2 regions of the Bacillus sp. JK74 genome follow, and region 1 is predicted to be linked to the other one. Evidence: riboswitches for the same ligand, from Rfam matches in the RefSeq annotation. Region 1 holds a riboswitch; the other holds the start of a gene.
The links. Region 1 has a riboswitch for S-adenosylmethionine ahead of metN (methionine ABC transporter ATP-binding protein MetN). Riboswitches for the same ligand answer to the same signal wherever they lie in the genome.
Positions count from the first base shown of each region.

Region 2: it holds a riboswitch for S-adenosylmethionine, as region 1 does, so the genes downstream of both, mtnW (2,3-diketo-5-methylthiopentyl-1-phosphate enolase) here and metN (methionine ABC transporter ATP-binding protein MetN) in region 1, are expected to answer to the same signal.

Region 1 covers NZ_JBSJQB010000001.1:169,810-173,214, reverse strand. Annotated here, with positions in the region: gene gcvH (glycine cleavage system protein GcvH) at 1-283, shown strand, start outside; gene ACWJJ5_RS00910 (YusG family protein) at 338-574, shown strand; gene ACWJJ5_RS00905 (toprim domain-containing protein) at 644-1,009, shown strand; gene ACWJJ5_RS00900 (thioredoxin family protein) at 1,012-1,332, shown strand; gene ACWJJ5_RS00895 (SCP2 sterol-binding domain-containing protein) at 1,429-1,779, shown strand; SAM riboswitch class I at 1,890-1,996, shown strand; gene metN (methionine ABC transporter ATP-binding protein MetN) at 2,102-3,127, shown strand; gene ACWJJ5_RS00885 (methionine ABC transporter permease) at 3,120-3,405, shown strand, end outside.
Region 2 covers NZ_JBSJQB010000002.1:639,563-642,967, forward strand. Annotated here, with positions in the region: gene mtnX (2-hydroxy-3-keto-5-methylthiopentenyl-1-phosphate phosphatase) at 1-655, opposite strand, end outside; gene mtnW (2,3-diketo-5-methylthiopentyl-1-phosphate enolase) at 652-1,866, opposite strand; SAM riboswitch class I at 1,948-2,047, opposite strand; gene ACWJJ5_RS07545 (aminotransferase class I/II-fold pyridoxal phosphate-dependent enzyme) at 2,108-3,280, opposite strand; gene ACWJJ5_RS07550 (carbon-nitrogen family hydrolase) at 3,373-3,405, shown strand, end outside.

The DNA of each region.
Region 1 (3,405 bases):
ACTTGGCGACATCGTATTTGTTGAGCTTCCGGAAGTCGGCGCCGAAATTAAAGCGGACGAGCCATTCGGCAGCGTGGAATCCGTCAAAACCGTATCCGAACTGTACGCACCGATTAACGGAACGGTGACGGAAGTGAACGAAGACCTTGATGACAGTCCTGAATTCGTAAACGAGTCTCCGTATGAAAAAGCGTGGATGATCGTCGTGGAACCGGCTGATGCTGAAGAAATCGAAAACCTCATGACTTCTGAGCAATATGACGAAATGACACAGGAAGACTGATCGGATAGCAAAGGGGCCATTTGGACACTCTATCTGTAACGGGAGGTGTCTAAAATGGCTTTTGATAAACAAAAGGTCGATGTGACGGAGAACGTCACGGGCCGCTTTCAAAACGGCCGGTTTTCCTTGTTTCATGAAAATGAAGCCATCGGCGAGATGACAGGCATGGACCAGTACGAGCTCAAACAGGGCTTTTCATTTGAAAATCAAAAATTTTATAAAACAGCCGATGTCATAAACGGCAGCGATCCGAAATATGTCGATTGCGATTATGAGAATGGCTGGTGTTAACAGTTGGCGGTGAATTTCACTGCCTTCTTTTTCAATCTGACGCTAAAACAATCGGCAGGTGACGCGCTTATGTACAACGGAGATGAAAAGGTCATTATCGTAGAAGGAAAATCTGATAAAATCAAAGTCAGGGAAGTGCTCATCGAACCCGCGGAAATCGTCTGTACAAACGGGACGATCGGCCAAACCGAACTGGAAGATTTGGCGGACCGCCTGTTTGACAGAGACGTCTATATTTTAACGGACGCAGATGACTCCGGAGAAAAACTAAGAAAACAGCTGAAACGGGAGCTTCCCGAAGCGCGCCATATTTATATAGACAGAACATACAGGCAAGTCGAGTCGTGCCCGGGCCATCATCTCGCATCTGTGCTGATCAGAGCCGGCTTTGATGCTGACACTGTATTTTTGAAAAAGAACGACCTGAGGTGGTAATCATGAAAGAACTCCAAGAAAATGAACTCGAATCGATTCAGGATGACGTTTATCTCCTGTATTTGTACACCCCGTTTTGCGGCACATGCCAGCTGGCGTCCAAAATGCTTACTGTCGTCGAAGAAATGCTGCCCGGCGCCGCCTTCTATAAAAACAACGTGAATTATTCCCCCGCATTCGCCAAAGCCTATCAGATTGAAAGCGTTCCGTGCTTTTTGCTGTTTAAAGGCGGAGAGCTTGTTGAGAAAGGATACGCCTTCCGCTCCGTTTCCTATTTATATGAGCTGATTAAACAAAAAACATCGCAAACGTTCCCGATGTGACAATATTTACAGGAAAATGTCGTGCGGTTTATAAAGGGTTCTGTCCGTTAAAAAGAGAAAGTGTATGTATGGCCATTAAAACGGGAGGTTATACGAGTGGAGAAAATAGAAGTTTCAGAGAATGACGGACAGCATCTGTTTTTGAAACCGCTATTAAACGCCTCAACGCTGCTGATTACATTCCAAGGAGAAACAGAAGCCTTAACGGTCTCAATTAACGGACAGGGAGAAATGAGAAAAACGTCGGCTTCAAAGGAAAAATCTAATTTGACCTTTTACGGAAACCAGACGGAAATCATCCATCTCCTGCATGGTGATGTCTCTTTGCAAAAGCTTATCCAAAGCGGAAAACTCAAAGTGAAAGGATCATTCAGAGCCCTGCTGAAGCTGGAGGCCATCCTCTGGCTGACAAACGGATTTTTTCAGGCGATCAGTAAACGGCCGTAACTGCCAATCTACTATGTGACAATAGCTTCCAATATTTATTTTATTGACTTTTTATCATTCGCCGTGCTATTCTACAGTAAGAATTTCCGGACGAAAATACGATATGTTTTCTCTTATCAAGAGAGGTGGAGGGAAGTGCCCTATGAAGCCCGGCAACCATCAACAATGTTGAAATGGTGCCAATTCACTCGAAGCGGTCTGCTTTGAAAGATGAGAGAAAGGCCTTTTTCAATAAGCCTTTCTGCTCATTTTTGCAGAAAGGCTTTTCTTTTGCGGAGAAACCCGGAAGATTTCTTAGAATAGTGTAAGGCGGGTGATTGCTTTGATCCATCTTCAAAATGTTTCAAAAATTTACAAAGCGAAGCATGGGGATGTCAATGCTGTCCAAGATGTCACTCTTGATATCAAAAAGGGCGAAATATTTGGAATTATAGGATATAGCGGAGCTGGTAAAAGTTCCTTAATCCGTCTCCTGAACGGCCTTGAAAAGCCGACGTCGGGAACCGTGGAAGTCGCGGGGACGGAATTAAATAAAGTAAGCAGCCGCGGGCTGAGAAAAGCGCGCCAGGAAATCAGCATGATCTTCCAGCATTTTAACCTTTTGTGGTCGCGCACCGTCCGGGAGAATATTATGTTCCCGCTGGAAATCGCCGGCGTGAAAAAAAGCGAACGGGTCCGCCGCGCTGATGAATTGATTAAACTGGTCGGATTAGAGGGGAAAGAAAAATCTTATCCGTCGCAGCTGAGCGGCGGTCAAAAGCAGCGTGTCGGCATCGCCCGGGCGCTCGCCAATAATCCGAAAGTCCTTCTGTGCGATGAAGCGACATCAGCGCTCGATCCGCAGACGACCGATTCAATTTTGGATCTTTTATCCGATATAAATGACAGACTCGGTCTGACGATCGTGCTCATTACCCATGAAATGCACGTCATCCGAAAAATCTGCAACAGAGTCGCCGTCATGGAAAACGGGAAAGTCGTTGAAGAAGGCGAAGTACTCCAAGTTTTCAGAAACCCGCGCGAACCGATGACCAAGCGTTTCGTTCAGCAGGTGACAGAACCGGAAGAGACGAAAGAAACCATCCAGCATTTTCTGCAGGAAACAGCGACAGGGAAAACGATTCAGCTTTCATTTGTCGGGCAGGCCGCCGAGCAGCCCCTCATTACGGAAATGATCCGAAACTTTGATGTGGACGTCAATATTCTGCAGGGGAAAATTTCACAGACGAAGGACGGAGCCTACGGTTCTTTATTCATTCATATTGACGGTCAGGAAAAAGAAGTAGAAAACGTGATCCGGTTCATCAAAGACAAACAGGTAGAAGCAGAGGTGATCACAAATGTTTGAAAAATGGTTCCCGAACGTTGATATAACCGAGCTGTGGACGGCCACATACGAGACCCTTTATATGACGGTCATCGCTTTAGTTTTTTCATTTATCATCGGAGCGATTCTCGGTCTTCTGCTCTTTTTAACGGGCAAGGGAAGCTTATGGGAAAATAAAATCATTAACACCGTGATTGCGGCGGTCGTTAATATTTTCAGGTCTATTCCGTTTCTTATTTTAATTATTCTGCTTCTCGGCTTTACTAAGATTTTGGTCGGATCGATTTTAGGACCGAATG
Region 2 (3,405 bases), on a different contig from region 1:
CCTCCCCGATGTTTTCAATGCCTGTTTTCACCTCATGAAAATCTTGAAAAGGCAGATGCCGGAGGCCGAGTTCTTTGCATTCAGTCAAAAGATAATCTCTCGCAAAACACATATCGGATAACTTTGCAGCCTCGACATCCGTGACCGAATCACCGATCATAATGAGAAATTTCTGCTGATCGGACAGCTTCCGGATGACTGACGGTTTGCAGCAGCCGCATTGATTGGTGCAGCCTCCGTCACAGGCGTGCGGCCAGTCTATATGAATATATTCATTGTCAAAGGATGCATGATTGCAGAAAATCCGCTCCTTTTCTACGATCCCTTCCAAAAGCGGATGCACAAAAAAGTCCATTCCTCCGCTTACGATATAAAACGGGAGGCCGTTTGACCGGACAAACGAGACAAAATCCAAAAAGCCGTCCCGTATTTTCGCATCCTTCAGAATAAAGCCGGTCAGTTCTTCTTTTAAGCTGCTCGGCAGCAGTCCGAACATCCGGCCGACCCCTTCTTGGATTGATATGCTTTTAGACAGAACACCGTCTTTTAATTCAAGCCACTCAGGAGGCGCGAATTCTTTCATCATGCTGACAATGTTGTCGTTCATGGTGACCGTGCCGTCGAAATCACAAATAATCAGCGGTGTGCGGGTCATACGGCTTCCACCCTTCCCCATTTGTCTAATGCGAGCTGAAGATCTTTGCACGACGCGGCTTTTTCTTCAATCGGCTGCGCTTCAAGCACCGCATCAATGATGGCGCGGAACGCTTTTCCGCCGCCCTCGGCTCCTTTCGGATGGCCGTGAATGCCACCGCCGGCATTGATGATGTGATCGATGCCGAAATCGCGCATCAACAATGGCACCATACCGGGGTGAATGCCTGCTGACGGGACGGCAAACGACGGATGAAAGACATCGTCTTTTACACATTCATCATGGATTGCAAGCGCGGACTCCTTCGGAAGAGCAACGGATCCGTAAGGTGACGGAAATAAGCTGAAATCAGCGCCGCAATAGCGGTTCAGCTTGCCGAGCAAAAGCGCATGCGACAAGCCGTAAACGGGAGATGATGTGAACGCGCCGCTGACTGCCGGATGCGCCATGATCGGAAGCGGGATTTCCCTGTCTTCGGCAAGGCTCTGCATCACATCTAAACCGTAAGCGAACACATTCAATAAAAGCGCGTCCGCCCCGAGTTCTGCCGCGCGCCTCGCTTTATCCCGCAGTTCAGCGGTCCTTCCCGTAAGGTTTACGGCATACAGCGTTTTATGCCCCGTCTCCTCCCGGGTTTCCTTCAGGACTTGTTTTCCTGCGATAATGCGGGTTTCAAACGGAGCCAGTTCATTTTCAAAGAAAATTTCGTCATCTTTAATCAGATCCACGCCGCCGAGCGCCTGCTGTCTGAGCTGTTCTTTAATGTCGGCGAGATCCCGTCCGATCACGCCTTTAAATATGCTCATCAGAAGCGGTCTTTCAAATTCGCCCAGCAGTTTGCGGATGCCGTATATACCAAATTTCGGCCCGGGAAGGGAGCGTTTAAACTCTTCGGAAAATTCAAGATCAGTCAATTTTATTTTTCCGTCCAGTGACAGCTTTCCGAATACCGTCGTCAGGACGGCCGGAATATCTCTTGAAAAGTTCGCCTCAGGATAGGCGATAGTGATGACAGATTGTGTTTCGTTTTCTGAGGTTCCTTCTTTCTCCTCAACTTTTACGACCCGGCCTTTATGTTTTCTGAGCTGTTCCTGCTTCACCAGGGGCAGGTCAGTCCAGGAGCCTACCGTCAGCCCCGCCGCAATCTGTTCCGCCCGCTTTTCACTGTCCGTTGTGTTTGTCAGAAGATATGTTGCCAATACTTCGCTCATGCGTGAACGCCTCTCTTTCTTTCACAAAACATAAAAAAACCTCTTCCGTATGAGCAGAAAGAGGCTTCGTGTTATGTCCGAATCTTATCTCTCAGCTCCTGCTGCAAGAATTAGCACCGTGCTTTATCAGTCGGTTGCCGGGCTTCATCGGGCTCGTCCCTCTGCCTGCTCTTGATAAGAATAATGATTTTATAAAGTATTTTGAATTATCGCATTGTTATCCTGATATGTCAATGCTTTTTCAGGTGAAAAGATTCAGTTTCCCGATCCGTTCCGCAGCTTCTTTAAGTCTTTCATCACTTGTCAGAAGACCGACTCTTATATAGCCTTCCCCCCATTTTCCGAACCCGTTTCCGGCAGCGACGGCGACATCCGCTTTCTCGAGCAGCAGATCTGAAAACGACTGTGACGTATAACCGTCGGGCACAGGGAGCCATGCAAAAAAGGAGCCCGCCGGAGCCGTCACATCCCAGCCGATACCGCGGCAGGCTTTAATCCATGCATTGCGTCTTGATTCATATCTGTCATTTTGCGCTGCGACGCATGCCTGATCCGCTAAAAGAGCGGCTGCCGCCGCCTGCTGCGCCGCGGGAAACAGGCTGACAAACATATGATCCTGATAAAGGTTGATCGCTTCGATAACAGAAGCGTTTCCGACGGCAAATCCGACCCGCCAGCCCGCCATATTATACGTTTTGGACAAGGTATAGATTTCGATTCCCGTCTCTTTTGCGCCTTCCGTCTGCAAAAAGCTCAGCGGTTTATGCCCGTCAAAACCGACGGCTCCGTACGCGAAATCATGAACGACACAAATGCCGTTTTGTTCCGCAAAACCGACCGTCTCCTCAAAAAACGCCTCTGTCGCCACAGCACCGGTCGGATTATTCGGATAATTGAGATACAGCAGCTTCGCCTCGCTCCGCACCTTTTCAGGAATTACGCTGTAATCAGGGAGAAACCCTCTTTCTTCCGTCAGCGGCATCATTTCCATTTTCGCTTTCGCAAGGGCGACGCCCGACCAGTAATCAGGATATCCGGGATCAGGCACCAGAATGGTATCTCCCGGGTTTAAAAGACATTGCGGAAGCTCAACAAGTCCCGCCTTGCCTCCGAACAGCACGGCGACTTCCGTTTCCGGATCAAGCGTGACCCCGTACTCCCTTTCATAAAATGCAGCGGCTGCTTTTTTGAAGCTGTAAGCGCCCCGGAATGAGGAGTATTTATGATTTTCCGGCCTTTCGACGGCGAGCTTCATTTCTTCAACGATATGCTGAGGCGTCGGCTGATCAGGGTTTCCCTGCCCTAAATTGATGACGTCTCTGCCTTCTTTCAGCTTTTGATTCACTTTTTGCACCAATGATGCGAAAAATTGTTCCGGCAGCTGTTTGAGTACATCTGAGATTTCAAAGTTCATATTTTTCACCTTCTAAAAATGTCTTGAAATGATAGTCCATCATCATATATGGTTAAATAAAAAAAGTAAAGAGAAACTTGAGGTGTTAAAAAATGAAATGGACCGTTTCCTGTTTGCAATTTGAT